Regions from separate parts of the Pseudovibrio sp. Ad46 genome, predicted to be linked through region 1. Evidence: riboswitches for the same ligand, from Rfam matches in the RefSeq annotation. Region 1 holds a riboswitch; each other region holds the start of a gene.
What was found. Region 1 has a riboswitch for thiamine pyrophosphate ahead of PsAD46_RS23260 (hydroxyethylthiazole kinase). Riboswitches for the same ligand answer to the same signal wherever they lie in the genome.
Positions count from the first base shown of each region.

Region 2: another riboswitch for thiamine pyrophosphate. It lies ahead of thiB (thiamine ABC transporter substrate binding subunit); the one in region 1 lies ahead of PsAD46_RS23260 (hydroxyethylthiazole kinase).
Region 3: another riboswitch for thiamine pyrophosphate. It lies ahead of thiM (hydroxyethylthiazole kinase); the one in region 1 lies ahead of PsAD46_RS23260 (hydroxyethylthiazole kinase).

Region 1 covers NZ_LMCG01000079.1:230,485-236,184, reverse strand. The annotation lists gene PsAD46_RS23275 (DMT family transporter) at 1-494, opposite strand, end outside; gene PsAD46_RS23270 (xanthine dehydrogenase family protein molybdopterin-binding subunit) at 897-3,200, shown strand; gene PsAD46_RS23265 (Lrp/AsnC ligand binding domain-containing protein) at 3,271-3,507, opposite strand; TPP riboswitch at 3,718-3,826, shown strand; gene PsAD46_RS23260 (hydroxyethylthiazole kinase) at 3,868-4,623, shown strand; gene thiD (bifunctional hydroxymethylpyrimidine kinase/phosphomethylpyrimidine kinase) at 4,623-5,426, shown strand; gene PsAD46_RS23250 (TRAP transporter substrate-binding protein) at 5,439-5,700, shown strand, end outside.
Region 2 covers NZ_LMCG01000041.1:38,804-44,503, forward strand. The annotation lists gene katG (catalase/peroxidase HPI) at 1-1,974, shown strand, start outside; TPP riboswitch at 2,091-2,197, shown strand; gene thiB (thiamine ABC transporter substrate binding subunit) at 2,231-3,211, shown strand; gene PsAD46_RS09395 (ABC transporter permease subunit) at 3,187-4,734, shown strand; gene PsAD46_RS09400 (ATP-binding cassette domain-containing protein) at 4,721-5,413, shown strand; gene PsAD46_RS09405 (DUF1330 domain-containing protein) at 5,420-5,700, opposite strand, start outside.
Region 3 covers NZ_LMCG01000005.1:290,615-296,314, forward strand. The annotation lists gene thiE (thiamine phosphate synthase) at 50-691, opposite strand; gene thiM (hydroxyethylthiazole kinase) at 675-1,487, opposite strand; TPP riboswitch at 1,560-1,662, opposite strand; gene PsAD46_RS02915 (tyrosine recombinase XerC) at 1,722-2,681, opposite strand; gene PsAD46_RS02920 (phospholipase D-like domain-containing protein) at 2,763-3,848, opposite strand; gene PsAD46_RS02925 (endonuclease) at 3,939-4,673, opposite strand; gene PsAD46_RS02930 (transglutaminase domain-containing protein) at 5,030-5,626, shown strand; gene fsa (fructose-6-phosphate aldolase) at 5,687-5,700, opposite strand, start outside.

The DNA of each region.
Region 1 (5,700 bases):
TGGACGATGACCATCACCCCGATGAAGCCAAGGATAGTCGCCGAAATTCGGTGAATGCCGATAACTTCTTTCAGGAAGAAAACTGCAAAGATCGTGATGAAAAACGTGCGTGCAAAACCAATTACTGTGCTTTCAGCAAGAGGTAGGTGAATGACTGCGGTGAAGCCGAAATACATTGCAGAGGACGCAAGCAGGATGCGGCCCAGGTGAAGCAGTGGAGCCTGTGTTTTGAGCGAACCCGGAAATCCTTTGATAATGATCGGTGCTGAGATCACCAGCATGAAAAACTGGCGCAGCATAAGGATTTGAGTAACGTGTAAGCGGTCGCCGAGCAGCTTGATGATGGTGCTCATGACGGCCATAAGGAATGTTGCCAGAAGGGCCCAGCAGATGCCGCGTGTGTTATTGGACAGGCTTTGCCATTTTGCGGAAAACCTTGTTTTTAACGCAGCAGATGATGAGCTGCCTTCAGGCTCTGCTGAAGGAACAGGCATGTAACTGCTTTCGAAGCTGCCTTGATACGATCAAAACGACCAGACCCGATGTCTGGTGCAAAATGGTGTGCGCCAGGGGGCGGACAACGTAACAAAGATCAGATGGGTGTATGGCTTAAATAACCTAATGTTTGCGGTTTGGTCAAATTCTAAAACAAATTTTAGCTTGAGAGTTTCGACAGTAAGCACGAAGCTGCCGACAACTTAGAGCTCTAAGTACCCTTCCGTAATTTGCTCTAAATAATGCGGTAATGACCTTAAGTCACTCTGGAAAATACACCTCTGTGGTGAACCAGAAAACACTTGCAGCCTGAGAAAAGCACTGTACGTTCTCTGCTGATACGTAAAAAGCTGTATTGGGAGGTGCGGTGTTGGGTCGCTCTCCAGATTTTTGAGGTTTTCATGAATCAGGTTGCTACACCGAAGTTTGGAATTGGTGCTCCCGTTCGCCGAAAAGAAGATGCTGCCTTTATTTCTGGCAAGGGCCATTACACGGATGACCTGAAGGTGGCTGGTGCAGCACATGCCGTTGTTTTGCGGTCTCCTCTCGCGTTTGCCAAGTTCACCTTAGAGGGAGTGGATGAAGCACGGGCTATGGATGGTGTGCAGCTTATTCTGACTGCTGCGGATCTTGAAGGAACGAACTCTATCCCATGTAAAGCAGTGCTTCGGCAGCTGGATGGGACGAAGCACTGGGTGCCTCATCGTGAAGTTCTTTGCTCTGATACAGCCCGGTTTGTTGGTGATGCTCTTGCGTTTGTTGTTGCCGATACGGTGGAGCAAGCGCGGGCTGCGATGGAGGCGATTGAGGTTGACTACGAGGATGTTGATCCGGCAATCGGAACTGAAGCAGCCTTAGAAGACGGCGCTCCGCTTGTGTGGCCTGAGCATGGGTCTAATGAGGCCTTTCACATTGGTATGGGTAACAAGGAGGCGATGGAAGAGGCCTTCCAGAAGGCGCATCATGTTACCAAGATCAAGGTGATCAACAACCGTCTGGTGTCCAATGCGATTGAGCCGCGAGCTTGTATTGGCGAGTTTGATGGTGAGAGCGGCAGGTATACGCTGACCACTGGAACGCAGGGCGGTCATGGGATGCGTGATCTGATTGCCAAGAACATACTCAACGTCGACCCTAAAGATATCCGCGTTGTGACACCTGATGTGGGTGGTGGTTTTGGAACCAAGATGTTCACCTATCTTGAATACCCACTTTGCCTGATTGCCGCGAAACGTCTTGGTCATCCCGTGAAATGGCTTCAGGAGCGTACTGAGCACTTCATGTCTGATGCGCATGGCCGGGATAATGTATCCACGGCTGAGCTTGCGCTTGATGAAAACGGTAAGATGATCGGCCTCAAAGTGCATGTGCTTGCAAACATGGGCGCTTATCTGCACGAATTTGGCCCAGGCATTCCGCAGATCGGTATCACCATGACCCCCGGTCTTTACGATATCCCCGCAACGTGGGTGGAAGCGACAGGCGTTTATACCAATACAGTGCCGGTGGATGCGTTCCGAGGGGCAGGGCGTCCGGAAGCGCTTTATCTGATGGAACGACTGGCAGACAAAGCTGCGCATGAGATGGGTATGGATCCGGCGAAGTTTCGTCGTCAAAGTTTTATCCCCGATGCAGCTCTGCCTTATACGACAGCGCTTGGCCGCATGTATGATACGGGTTCCTTTGGAACTCATCTTACCAAGGCGCTCGATGAGATCCATTATTCAACGTTTGCAGAGCGTGAAGCGGAGAGCCGTGCGAAAGGGCTATACCGTGGTGTTGGGCTATCGACTTATGTGGAGGCGTGTGCCTTTGCCGGTGGTGAGGAAGCTAAGCTTGAGCTGAACACGAACGGCAGCGTTACTTTGCTGATTGGAACGCAGAGCAACGGTCAGGGTCACGCCACCGCTTATGGCCAAGTTATTGCAGAACATCTTGGTTTGCAGCTTGATCAGGTTGAGATGGTGCAGGGAGATACGGACCGTGTTGCGACTGGTGGTGGTACCGGTGGATCGCGGTCCATTCCGATTGGAATGCCATCTGTGAAAGCGGCTTCTGAAACGCTGGTGAAGAAGATCAAAGAGATCGCCAGTGAGAAGCTTGAGGTTGGTGTTGGGGATCTGACGTTGGAAGACGGGCAGGTGCGCGTGGTTGGTACCGACCAACAAGTCAGCCTTGTTGATGTGGCTGGTTCGCAACCGGAGACCTTGAGTGCAGCGGAAAAAGTCATGCAGGATGAATGTACTTATCCCAATGGCACGCATGTGTGTGAGGTGGAGATTGATCCGGAAACGGGCAAGACGGACGTGGTCAGTTATGTGATCGTGGATGATTTTGGCGTGACGGTGAATCCGATGCTTTTGGCTGGTCAGGTGCATGGTGGTGCGGGCCAGGCGATTTCGCAGGCGCTGTGTGAGAACACGGTTTATGATGAAACCGGGCAGCTGCTGTCAGCATCCTTCATGGACTATCATGTTGCACGTGCTGATGATTTGCCAAATTTCGACTTCTCGACGAGCAATGTTCCTTCCACGACAAATGCGATGGGCATCAAAGGGGCTGGTGAGGCTGGTTCTATTGGAGCGGCGCCGGCGGTGATGAATGCTGTGCAGTATGCGTTGCGCAAGAATGCAGGTGTCGAGCATATAGATATGCCCGCGACGCCGGTTGCTGTCTGGAGTGCTATTCAGGACGCTCAGAATTAAGCTATCAAGATCGTAAAGCTTGAAAAGAGATTGTGCAGGCGGGCTGGTGTCCCGCCTGTTTTCGTAGGTATCAGAACGCTTTGAAGGTGATGATGGTTCTGGTATCCTGGATGCCTTCGAAGACCTGAACCTTGTTTGCAACGAAGTGTCCGATGTCTTCGTTATCATCGATGTAGAATTTGGCCAGCAGGTCGAAATCCCCGGAGGTGGAGTAGATCTCGGAGGCGACTTCCGCGTCTGCGATGGCGTTGGCAACCTGATAGGTTTTTCCGAGCTGGCATTTGATCTGTACAAAGAACGGAATCATAAATCTGCTATCCTTCTGTCCCGAAAGGCTGATTTGTCTTTCAGGGATGCGCTCAAATTTGAGTTTGCGTTGTTTTGTGAGCATTTTGCGTTGAAGCTGCGTTTTTTTGCAAGCTTTTGCGTTTTTTAAGCGAAATCTACCCCCAGTTGCCTTTTGTCGCTGCCTCTCGTTTCCGCTTGCAGTTCGCTCTCTTGTTTGCTAGCAAAAAATTCTAACCAATGGGGGTGCTCGGAAGTGACTGACGGGCTGAGAGGCGCAAAGCCAACTCCTAGAACCTGATCCGGATTGTGCCGGCGGAGGGAATTGGGATGAGTACCAAGGTAATCGTTCCCGCCGTAATCTATAGGGGAGCGAAAACAAATGTCCTACACAAATGAAAATCTCTGGGAAGTCTTTGAGAGCGTGCGTGAGCGTGGTGTTCGGGTTCATTGCCTGACGAACTCTGTTGCGCAGAGCCTTACCGCGAACATCATGTTGGCTTGTAACATTGTGCCGTCTATGACAGCAGCCCATGATGAAATTCCTGCATTCATCGAGAGTGTTGACGGGTTGCTCCTCAATCTTGGTACGCTGGATGGAAAGCGGCGGCATGGTATTCGGCTTGGGCTTGAAGGGGCTGCCAAAAAATCTATGCCCGTGGTGCTGGACCCGGTTAAAGTAGATCGCTCAGACATTCGCATGGAGTTTGCGAAAGATATTTTGAAAGAGAATGTTTCGATCCTCAAAGCAAACATGACTGAGAGCGCTGGGCTGAGTGGAGCTGTCACCGAGAACACACTGATTGTGCGCACCGGTATTGAAGACGCTGTGTTTGGCCGGGAGACGACCTATACCGTGGGCAATGGGCATGCTTATATGGACAAGGTGACTGGCATTGGCTGTGCGCTGGGCGGTGTGCTGGCTGGTTTCGCCGCTACCGAGCCAGATAAGGAACTTGCCGTGCTTGCTGCACTTGCTGTCTATGGTGTATGCGGCGAGATTGCCGCAGAGCAGGCGAACGGACCGGGAAGCTTCACTCCAGCTTTCATCGATACCCTTTATGGCTTGAAGGCTGACCAGTTCAACGAGCGTCTCAAGCTCGAAACAATGAATAATAAAGGTGGGGTATTGGCCTAATGAGTGCGATTGCAGTCACAATTGCAGGGTCGGATTCCGGTGGTGGTGCCGGAATTCAAGCAGACCTGAAGGCCTTTTCGGCTCGTGGGGTCTATGGGGCCAGTGTCATCACTGCACTGACGGCCCAAAATACCAAAGGTGTGACAGGTATTCATGATGTGCCGCCAGCATTTGTGGCAGAGCAGATGGATGCTGTTTTTTCTGACCTGAAGGTGGATGCCGTGAAAATCGGCATGCTTTCACAGCCAGAGATTATCGCTGTTATTGCCACAAAGCTGGCGGAATATAATGTTAAGCGCGTCATCCTTGATCCGGTGATGGTTGCAACTTCTGGTGATGTTTTGTTGCAAAACTCCGCCGTTTCGGTCCTGAAGCAGAAGCTGTTTCCCATGGCGGCGTTGATTACGCCGAACATGCAGGAAGCGGCCTTTTTGCTGGACCAGCCGGTAGCCGAAACCCGTGAAGACATGCACAGACAAGCGTTACTGCTGCTGGACATGGGTGCTAACGGGGTTCTGCTGAAAGGCGGACACGGATCTGATGATACCTGTGATGATCTCTTCCTCTCCCGTGATGTGGAGAGGTGGTATACGGCGCCAAGACATAAAACGCAGAATACACATGGGACTGGCTGTACCTTGTCCTCTGCGATTGCAGCGGAACTGGCCAAGGGGTTGGAGCTGCAAGATGCCATTGGTGAAGCGAAAGAATATATTAGTCAGGCGATTAAAGCTGCGGATACGCTTGACGTAGGCGAGGGACATGGGCCTGTGCACCATTTCCATGAATTCTGGTCTGAATAAAAGGCGGAGATAATGACCAAGAACAAAGAAAACAATCTGACCCGCCGTCAGGCGCTGGGGCTAACTGCTGGGGCGGTTGCCGGTAGCGCTGCACTTGCTGCACCTGCACTGGCTCAGGATGCTGATCCGGTGATCGAATGGCGCATGGTGACCAGCTGGCCCAAGAACCTGCCGGGCCCTGGCATGTCTGCGCAACGCATTTGTGATCGCATCAACATTATGAGTAATGGTCGGATGCGTGTGCGCCTGTTTGCTGCAGGTGAGCTGGTTCCTG
Region 2 (5,700 bases), on a different contig from region 1:
GCAGACGTTCATGCGCTCATGACCGACAGTCAGGACTGGTGGCCAGCGGATTGGGGTCATTATGGTGGCCTGATGATCCGCCTTTCGTGGCACACAGCTGGCTCTTATCGTCTGGCAGATGGTCGCGGTGGCGGCGGTTCCGGCAACATTCGTTTCGCTCCGCTTAACTCCTGGCCTGATAACGCAAGCCTAGATAAAGCCCGCCGTTTGCTTTGGCCTATCAAGAAAAAGTACGGCAACGCTCTCTCCTGGGCTGATCTGATTATTCTAGCAGGTACTATTGCCTATGACTCCATGGGCTTGAAAACCTTTGGCTTCGGGTTTGGCCGTGAGGATATCTGGGGTCCGGAGATCGACACCTATTGGGGATCTGAGAAAGAATGGCTTGCGCGCAGTGAAGAGCGCTATGACGATCTGGATGACCCTTCAACGCTCGAAAACCCGCTTGCAGCAACCCATATGGGTTTGATCTACGTGAACCCGGAAGGCGTGAATGGCGTTCCCGGTCCGCAAAAAACAGCTGATCAGATCCGCGAAACCTTTGCTCGTATGGCAATGAATGACGAGGAAACTGCTGCGCTGACGTGCGGTGGTCACACCGTTGGTAAAACCCATGGACGCGGTGCCGTCGATAACATCGGTGTCGCACCGGAAGCCGCTGGTCTTGAAGAGCAGGGCTTTGGCTGGTCTAACCCCGGACAGGATGGCAAGGCAACGAATGCCTTCACCTCTGGCATCGAGGGGGCGTGGACCACACACCCAACCACGTTCGATATGGGCTTTTTCGATATGCTGTTCGGCCATGAATGGGAGCAGGTAAAATCTCCCGCTGGCGCGTGGCAATGGGAACCCGTCTCCATCAAGGAAGAAGACAAGCCTATCGATCCAACCGACCCGTCCGTTCGTCATAATCCAATCATGACTGATGCGGATATGGCAATGAAGGTTGATCCGATCTACAACGAATACTGTCAGAAGTTCATCGCAGATCCTGAATATTTCAGAGATACCTTTGCACGTGCGTGGTTCAAGTTGACCCACCGCGACATGGGACCGAAGGCAAACTATCTTGGCCCGGATGTACCGAAAGAAGAGCTCATCTGGCAGGATCCTGTTCCAGCAGGCAGCACCAACTATGATGTTGCTGCTGTGAAAGCAAAAATCTCAGCAAGTGGTTTGAGCAATGAAGATCTGATCAAAACCGCCTGGGACAGCGCACGTACCTATCGCGGTTCTGATATGCGCGGTGGTGCCAACGGTGCTCGCATCCGCCTTGCTCCCCAAAAGGATTGGGTTGGCAATGAGCCAGACCGGCTTGCCAAAGTTCTGGCTGTGCTTGAACCAATTGCAGCGCAGACAGGAGCCTCAGTCGCAGATGTGATCGTGCTGGCAGGCAACGTTGGTGTAGAAAATGCCATCAAGGCAGCTGGTTTCAACGTGGAAGTTCCATTTGCTTCTGGTCGCGGTGATGCAACAGATGCGATGACAGACGCGACATCCTTCTCTGTATTGGAGCCTATTTCTGATGGCTTCCGTAACTGGCAGAAGCAAGAGTACGCTGTTAGCCCGGAAGAGATGATGCTGGATCGTGCTCAGCTCCTCCGTCTCACTGGCTGGGAAATGACTGCACTTGTTGGTGGCCTGCGCGTTCTTGGTGCCAATTATGGCGGTTCAAAGCATGGTGTCTTCACGGACCGCGAAGGTCAGCTGACAACGGACTTCTTCGTCAACCTGACCGATATGGACAACAGCTGGCATCCACTCAAAGATGGCACCTATGAGATCCGCGACCGCAAATCTGGCAAGCCTAAGTGGACTGCAACCAGTGCTGACCTTGTGTTTGGCTCCAATTCAGTCCTGCGCGCTTATGCTGAAGTGTATGCTCAGGATGACAACCACGAAAAGTTCGTTCGCGACTTCGTGGCAACATGGACCAAGGTCATGAACGCCGACCGCTTCGACCTGACAGCCTAATAAATGCGACCAGTCCGGGCAGGGAACTGCCCGGGCTTCTTCTTGCAACTCCCTACAGGTGCCCTCTCCATCCCAGCTATATCCAGTTGCGCTTCTGTGTTTTTCCGGTTAAGAACCGCTTGACCTCGGGGTGCGCGTATTTGTCGTGCTGAGATGCTTTAGTGGCGAACCCGTTGAACCTGAACCGGCTAGAACCGGCGGAGGGAAGGGTACCGGTTTCACCCATCCTTGCCCTCTCGCCGCAATGGAGGATGACTTGAAACATCTGTTAATTGCTGCGGGATTACTCACTGCAACATCAGCGATGGCTGCTGAGAAGCCTCAACTGACAGTTTACACATACGACAGCTTCGTTTCTGACTGGGGCCCAGGCCCAAAAGTGGAAGAAGCGTTTGAGGCTGTATGTGACTGTGACCTAAAACTTGTTGGCGTCGAAGATGGCGCAGCACTGCTTTCCCGCATTCGTCTTGAAGGTAAAAACTCAGATGCCGATGTGGTGCTGGGTCTGGACACCAATCTGGTAGAGACCGCCAAGAAAACTGGCTTGTTTGCACCACACGCTGTTGAAGCCCAATATACACTGCCAGTGGAGTGGGCTGACGAAACCTTTGTGCCGTACGATTGGGGCTACTTTGCCTTCGTACACAAGGCTGGCGAAACCGTACCAACCAACTTCCGCGAGCTTGCGAAGAGTGATGCCAAGATCCTTATTCAGGATCCACGCTCCTCTACCCCCGGCCTCGGGCTGTTGCTTTGGGTGAAAGCGGCTTACGGAGACGAAGCTGCTGATGTTTGGGCGGATCTTTCCGATAACATCGTGACGGTTACAAAAGGCTGGTCTGAAGCCTACGGTCTTTTCCTTGATGGGGAAGCGGACATGGTGCTCAGTTACACCACGTCTCCGGCTTACCACCTGATTGCCGAGGAAGATAACAGCAAGACCACTGCCGCGTTTGAAGAAGGCCATTACATGCAGGTTGAAGTAGCGGCAAAGCTTGCCGGGACTGATCAGCCAGAGTTGGCAGACAAGTTCCTGAACTTCATGGTTTCAGATGCTTTCCAGACAATCATTCCAACAACCAACTGGATGTATCCAGCTGTGACCCCAAAAGGTGGCTTGCCTGCGGGCTTTGACACACTGCAGGTGCCTGAAAAAGCTTTGTTCTTTAAGCCTGAAGAAGCTGCTGCTGCAAGACGTGAGGCTCTGCCGGAATGGCTAGAAGCGCTCAGCCAGTAAGTTCGCTTCCCGGTGTTGCCGCGGCATTTCTTGTCGCGGCACTCATACTTGGCACGTTGGCCGCGGTTGCTCTGCGAACCGAAGCGGGTCACGGCTTTTCCTCTTCCGATTGGGCCGCTCTCAAGTTTACGCTTACGCAGGCTGTGCTTTCTGCCGTGATCAGTGTTGCACTGGCTGTGCCGGTTGCGCGCGCGCTGGCGCGACGGCGGTTTCCGGGCCGCAGTTTGCTTATTGCCCTGCTTGGTGCCCCCTTCATTCTACCAGTTATCGTTGCCATTCTTGGGTTGCTACAGGTGTTTGGCCGTGCGGGCTGGATATCTGATGTGCTTGTTTATTTTGGTGCTTCACCCATTCGCATCTATGGCCTCCACGGTGTTGTGCTGGCTCATGTTTTCTTCAACCTTCCGCTGGCAACCCGATTGATCTTGCAGGGGTGGCAAGAGGTTCCCTCAGAGCGCTTTCGCCTTGCAGCGCAACTTGGGTGTGATGGAAAAGCCCTGTTTCGGCTGATTGAACTCCCCATGCTTGCGCGCATCTTGCCCGGTGCATTGGCTGTGATCTTTGCAATCTGCCTGACAAGCTTTGCTGTTGCTCTGACACTTGGTGGTGGGCCACGGGCGACAACTATTGAGCTGGCGATCTACCAGGCTTTTACATACGATTTTGATCTTGGCCGTGCCGCGCTGCTTTCTGCATTGCAACTCACGCTTACCGCTGCTGCTGCCTTTGCGGCACTGAAGCTTTCACGCGGTGAAGGGTTTGGTGCAGGACTGGACAGAGCGATCCAGCGCTGGGATGGCGGTGCACCTGTTGCAGACATCCTCTGGATTTCACTTGCAACACTGTTTTTGCTTTTGCCGCTCAGTGCCGTTGTTCTGTCAGGGCTAAGTGGTCTGTTTCTGGTACCGTTTATTGTGTTGAAGGCGGCACTCGTTTCTGTTGCTGTCGCCGTAGCCAGCACGGTAATCTTGTTGCTGTTCGCGTTGCCTATGGCAGCTGCAATCGCCGTTCGCCGGCATAGTGTGGTTGAACTTGCTGGAATTCTGGGATTAGCGGCATCCCCGCTGGTGATTGGAACGGGCATGTTTATCATTATACGTCCATGGGCAAACCCGTCAGACCTTGCTCTTCCTGTGACGGCACTCGTTAATGCGGCGATGGCATTGCCGTTTGCACTTCGCATTCTTGTGCCAGCTGCGCGAGATACGGTTTCACGTCATGGACGGTTGGCCTTGTCGCTGAATATGGAAGGCTGGGTGTTCTTCTCACGTGTCCTCATTCCACGTATGCGGCCACAGATTGGGTTTGCTGCGGGGCTTGCTGCGGCACTTTCCATGGGAGACCTTGGCGTGATTGCCTTGTTTGCAGATCCGGAAATTGCAACGCTGCCTTTACAGATTTACCGCTTGATGGGGGCATACAAAATGCAGGCAGCAGCCGGCGGAGCTCTTTTACTGCTTGTGCTTTCAATGGCACTGTTCTGGATTTTAGACCGGGGAGGTCGCTGGCATGCTGAAGCTTAGCTCTTGTCTCATTGCAAATGGCCGTTTCCAATTGCAGGCCAACTTGCATGTTGAAGCTGGCAGCAGCGTTGCCGTTATTGGCCCATCAGGCGCAGGAAAATCAACCCTGCTTGAGGCTATTGCCGGGTTCCGTGAATTATCGCAAGGACGCATTTTCTGGAAGGAACAAGAGCTCACCAGGCAGGCTCCGGGAAAACGCCCAATCGCCATGCTGTTTCAGGATGGTAATCTGTTTCCGCACTTAACCGCTACTCAAAACGCAGCCCTCGGTTTGCGGCCTGACGGAAAGCTCTCAATGGCAGAGCAAGAGCAAGTCAAAGCCGCTCTTTCACGAGTTGGACTGGCTGATATGGGAATGCGTAGGCCAGCTGAATTATCTGGTGGTCAACAAAGCCGCGTCGCCCTTGCTCGCGTTTTGGTTCAGCACCGTGATCTGTTGTTACTCGACGAACCCTTCGCCGCTCTTGGCCCTGCACTCAAGGTCGAGATGCTGGACCTGGTCGCAGACCTCGTTGCAGAAACTGGCACGACGCTTCTCATGGTCAGTCATGATCCACAAGATGCCCGCCGCATCACGAACAAAGCAATCCTCGTCGCCGACGGATCAGCGCACCCACCTGCTGAAACCCAACAACTGCTCAACAACCCACCGCAAGCATTGCGGCAGTATTTGGGGTAGGGGAGCTTACGCCATTCCCTCAACGATCATAATGTCTGCCAAGGCAGCGGTTTTGCGGTGGGTTTTGGCTTCTTGGTATTCTGGCGAGTGGTAGCAGGCCAGGGCTTGTTCCATGCTGTCGAATTCGATGACGACGTTACGGGGATGTGTCGTGCCTTCCAGGTGTTCGGTTTTTCCGCCGCGGGCGAGGAAGCGGGCGCCGTATTTTTGGAAGGCAGCTGGAGCGGCCTGGGTGTAGTTTGTATAGGCGTCAGCGTCCGTGACTGTGACGTGGGCAATCCAGTAGG
Region 3 (5,700 bases), on a different contig from region 1:
ATATCAATGTAGATGGGCTCTGCGAGGAGTAAATGCGTGTTTTATCCTATCACCCTAGGTCTTTTACGCTTTTGACGATATCCTGAAGCTTGCGTGTAGCTGCGGATGGACTGGATGCCCCACAGATTGCTGAAATAACTGCAATCCCATCAGCTCCAGCTTTGATCACCTGATCAGCATTCGCAAGCGAAATTCCGCCAATTCCGACCACAGGCAACTGAGATTGAACCGTTAAACCGGCAAAGCTCTGCATACCCATATCAGCCGCATCATCCTTACTGTTCGTCGGGAAGCATGCGCCTATACCAAGGTAATCACAGGCTGAAATGTCCGCAGCATCCAGCTCATCCTGAGTGCTGACCGAAAGACCCAGCAGCTTATCTGAGCCGATCAACTCCCGGGCTTTCGTGGCAACCATATCATCCTGCCCAACATGAACACCGTCCGCATCAACGGCTAAGGCAACATCTACACGATCATTGATGATTAGCGGCACATTCAGCGGTTTCACCGCTTGCATCAACCGCCCTGCCAACTCAATTTGCTCGCGTGTGCTGCCGGTCTTGTCTCTAAGCTGGATCAAAGTTGCGCCGTTTTGTGCAGCTGCAACTGCAATGTCGACGGGATCCTGACCAGGGCAGTCTTGCGGCCCCAGCACCAGATAAACGGAAAGATCAAGCAACGGTTTCATGCATTTCAACCCGTGCTGTTGTGTTGAGGATATCGCTGTTCAGCTGATAGAGGCCGTTAATGATATCCAGCTGCAAGCTTGCTGGTCCTGCTGAATTTTTTGCAGCAATCTCACCAACAACCCCGAGAAAGACCATTGCATCAACAGCAGCATCAAACGGGTCATCGCAAACAGCCAGTGTTGCGCCAGTCAAAGCTGTTGCCGTGCAACCAAGGCCGGTCACATAAGGCATCATCTTATCCCCGTTGGCGACTTCAGCAGTGCGCACACCATCAGTGATGAAATCAACCGGACCAGAGACCACAACAACAGCGCCCGTCTGCTTCGCCAGTTCTTTCGCTCCTGCCAGTGCAGCCTGAGAGCTATCCGTGCTATCAACGCCTTTTCCACCAGCACCCTGACCAGCAAGTGCCATGATTTCAGAGGCATTGCCACGAATGACGCTCGGCTTATTCTCCAGCAATTCACCAGCAAGCTTGGTGCGGAAGGTCAGCGCTCCAACAGCCACCGGGTCCAGCACCCAAGGGCGACCAGCTTTGTGGGCAGCAGCAGTTGCCAGCTTCATCGCCTCTGCCTGAGCAGGGGTAACCGTGCCAACGTTGACCACTAATGCACCTGTAACACTTGCAAGTTCAGGGGCTTCTTCTGGGCCATCCACCATGGCAGGGGAGGCGCCAATGGCCAGCAGGGCGTTGGCTGTGGTGTTCGCCACCACGATGTTCGTCATGTTATGGACGAGCGGACTGTTGTCACGAATTGCAGAAAGAGTTGCGCAAGCGCTTTCGACACGACCCATTTTTATCCTCGGTCTTGTTGTGCGAAAGAGAGCTGGTATCAGGGACTTGGCAAACTGCCAGACAATCTATCCCCCAACACGGCGTGAGTGCTCCCTTCGCTGGAATTATCCAGAGCAGGTTCTTCGAGTATGATCTCAGCCACAACACAAGTGTCGGGCACCCCGTTTCACATCGACGAACCTAGGGGATCTGCTAAGGGAGATCAAGGTGATGTGAGGGAGGGGGACAACCTATCAACGACGCGGGTGTGCCTTGTCATAAGCGTCCAACAGCTGTGCACTGTTCACTTCCGTATAAATCTGTGTGGTAGAAAGGCTTGCGTGCCCCAGTAGCTCCTGAATGCTCCTCAAATCCCCGCCTTCAGAGAGCAAATGAGTTGCAAACGAATGGCGTAAAGCGTGAGGAGTTGCGGTGTCTGGTAGACCAAGAGCACTGCGGATCTTTTGCATGGCCAGCTGGATCATGCGCGCATTCAGCGGGCCACCACGAACGCCGCGAAACAGCGGTGAGCTGCCCGACAGATCATAAGGGCACTGCTTTTTGTAGGCTTCAATAGCTTCAATTACCACTGGCAGAACCGGAACAAGCCGTTCTTTGTTGCCTTTACCGCGAATCTTCAGCGACTTATCCCCCTCCTTCGGCGCGGAGGCCGATGTCAGAGACAGCGCTTCAGAAATACGGAGACCGCAACCATAGAGCAGTGTGAACACCGCTGCGTTGCGGGCTTCAACCCAGGGAGTGTCCTCAAAAGCGAGATCGCTGCTGACAATTGCTTTGGCTTCCTCAACGGGGATAGGCTTAGGCAGGCTGCGGGGAAGTCTCGGCGTACGGACCGCCGCAGCTCCAGCCGCATTCACCTCACCGCGCTCCTCCAGAAACGAGAGGAAAGAGCGGATGCCAGCAAGGCCACGGGCCAGTGTTCGCGTTTGTGCGCCATCCCTTCGGCGGGTTGCCAGAAATGCTCGAAAGTCCTTTGGTTTCAAAGACTCCAGATGCCGCAGGGCAACCGGTTCGCCTTCATAACTGGTCATGAAGCGCAGGAACTGACGGGTGTCGCGCTCATACGCTTCCAGTGTCCGTTCAGCCAGTCGCCGTTCAGAGCCCAGATGATCAATCCAGTCTTCAATCGCTGCGGTAACATCTGGTTTGCAGATGATGAGTAAGTCTTCGCCGCTATCAAGGGAATTTGCCATTCGCAAACTGTAAGCGCCAAATCTGGCTGAATGGTTACCAAAAGATAAACATACACGCCTTTACGAAATGCTTGAGCAAATTTAGTTGATGACGATTGGCTGCCCGTGATCACTGATGATCCGGTCAATTTCCTGCCGAGCGGCCATCGCAAACCGTTTCTGGTTCTCGGTTGGCACCACAGAATCCCCCAAAACGACGATGTTCTCGTCATTAAACCGGTTCGCCGGGCCTGTGTAATTGAAGCTGCCGACAATCATAATGCTATCATCAATTACCATAAGCTTATGATGAAGCTTACCAATTCGGCTTGAACCGCGAACGAAATGCAAATCAGCACCAGCTTCCGCTAAAGGCTGAGTGGCTGCCCAGTCCTGTCCGCCTTGCCGGGCATCAAGCGCACCACGCACCTTTCGCCCTGCCTCCATCAGCAGCAACATGGCATCATCAATGCCGGAGCTTTTGGAGAAGGTGAAGATAGCAAAATCCACTCGTTCCTTAGCTTTTGTCATCTGTTTGGTGACTTCCATCTCTGGTGCGTGGTCTGGTGCAAAGCAAACTTTCACGCGGATGTCGTCAACAATCACTTCTTTCGGTGTGTTCTCGGCCTCGTTCTCATCAACGCTGTATCGGCCAAATCGCCCCCGTTTAATCTCCCTGAATTCCCGTTCAAAGATATCGGCAACTTTCTCATTCTTGATGATGAGAAGATGGTTCAGGTTGCGGTGTGTGCCGGTCTCGGTGAAGTTTGTGGAGCCGGTCAGAACAGAATTGCCATCGCGAATGATAAATTTCTGATGGAATATCCGTGGGTTAAAGTCAGTCCGAACCCATACCTTAGAGCGCAGCAACGCCGCATGAAGCTGGCGGTTCACCTCGTTCTCAACACGAGGGTCGCTTGAGTGCGGGTCGTCTGCTGGCTCATCTACGCTCAGGTAATCCGCCTCGGATACCACTCGCACCCGCACCCCGCGTCGCTTTGCGTTGATAAGTGCGTTGGTTATGCGTTTATTGTCTATTTCTTGAATTGCTATGTCGAGCGAGTGCTCTGCAGCATCAATAAACCCGATAATCTCGCCCTCAAGATCATCCAGCGGATTATCCGGTAAATGATCGAGGACTGTCTTCGGACCAACAAGGAATTTCAGATTCTCAGTTTCAACTGCCATTGTACCCTCCCACCGTCATAACACCTTACCCTAGGGTAGATGATGTGTCGGTACACAATTATGACGGTAGGAAGCGAAAAGAGGACCTGGTTAGAAACCAACTGAGATGAGTGGATTGGTGTTGCCCTGAATTTCCAGGATGCGAGCATCACGCAGCTGCTCGTCTTCAGAGACCGGATCCTCTGCCATCCACTGGTTGAACATCTCGACCTCAGTCTCTGTCAAAGGCATGCCATAGGTGGTCTGCATGTACAGATAGATCCGCGCAATATCACCACGGGTCTCAGCCATCGGCTCGGCAACTTTCCGGCTGCTGTCAATCTCAAAATCACAAGCGCCATAAGTCCGGTCTTCTCCGGTGATAACGGCCATGCGATAATTGGAGCGGTCCCCGTTTAACTCACCAACGGCTGGAACGAGGTTATGGAGATCAGCTTCCATGCGCTTGAAATCCACATCAACTTTAGAGCAGCACCGGCGGCCCTTATAGGATTTGCCCTTCTTGGTGGTGCAGGCGGGGTCACCTTCACTCCAACAGGCGCGTGTTTTGCCAAAACGCGAAGCTGGAACAATGTGCTCCCACTCAATCCGCTTGCCGCGCTTGGCGTTTTTGCGCGGGGTATACCCGCAGCTGTTTGCATCCACCTGCTTTTCTCCATTGTAGGTGCAACCACAATAGAAGGTCTCACGATACTCTTCTGATGGATAAATATGCTTCTCCAACAGACGCTTGGCCTGAGAGAAGCTGGTTGGCGGTGCAGAAAAGGCTGCAGTTGTCCAGATGCAAGCCAAAAGGGCAGCAGAGAATACGATGAGGTTACGCATGAAGAAGTCTTTCGCAAGCGTATCCCTGAAAAGTGGTCTCCGGTTTTCAGGTGAGGATACGCATTAATAAAGATCTTGAATGAGGGGCGTGAATGAAATGCACGCGACATATTCAAGATCACCATCAGAAACTGGCGAGGGAGAGTTAAGAAACCCCTGCCAACACTGTTTGACGCGGTGGATACTGGTTTGTGCCGTTCCACTTTGACCGAATGAATGGGTGTGAACCTTGCCAAGAGTGATGAGGGGAGGGGAAAACACAGGCAAACAAAAAAAGCGCTAAGAGGCTTTGTTTGAGGGCACTTTCGGGAAATACTACCTGCTTCTCATTTTGAATAGGGAGCAGTGAGAGCTAAGTGACGAAATACAATGAATTTTTGCAGAGTGTGATTTCAAAGAACAGCTTGTTGACGCTTCCGCAGATTTATCACCATGTGCGTAACATCCCATATGGATCGACTGGGAACCGTGACCCGAGGATTGTCTATACAAGCAATTTAGGTTCCTGCTCGGGGAAGCACATTTTGTTGAGAGACCTGCTCCGTGAGGCTGGATATCGGGCGGAGATCGTGACGATGTTTACATACTTTAATGAAAGCACGCCTATAGATGACAGCTTCCCGGAAGAGCTTAAAGCAATTGCGACGTATGAACGGGTCCCGGATTTTCATCATTACCTGCGAGTTTTCGAACGGGAAACATGGTTGAATTTAGATGCGACTTGGCACGATGCACTCATGAACTTCGGCTTTAGAGTGAATCATGATTGGGATGGCTCTACCCATACCAAGCTTGCTGCAGTCGCAGAGCAAGAATATCCCGTTACAGAAAACATAATTGATTTGAAGACCCGCCTTGTTGCGAGCCTCTCACAAGACCAGCAAGAATTGCGCGGGAAATATTTCCAGCTTGTGACTGAGTGGATTTCAGAGAACGCAAAGTCGAGCCCATAAAAAACGCGGACCCAAAGGCCCGCGCTTAATATCATCGCGATATGCGAAAAAACAAAGAGCTTAAACGATGCTCT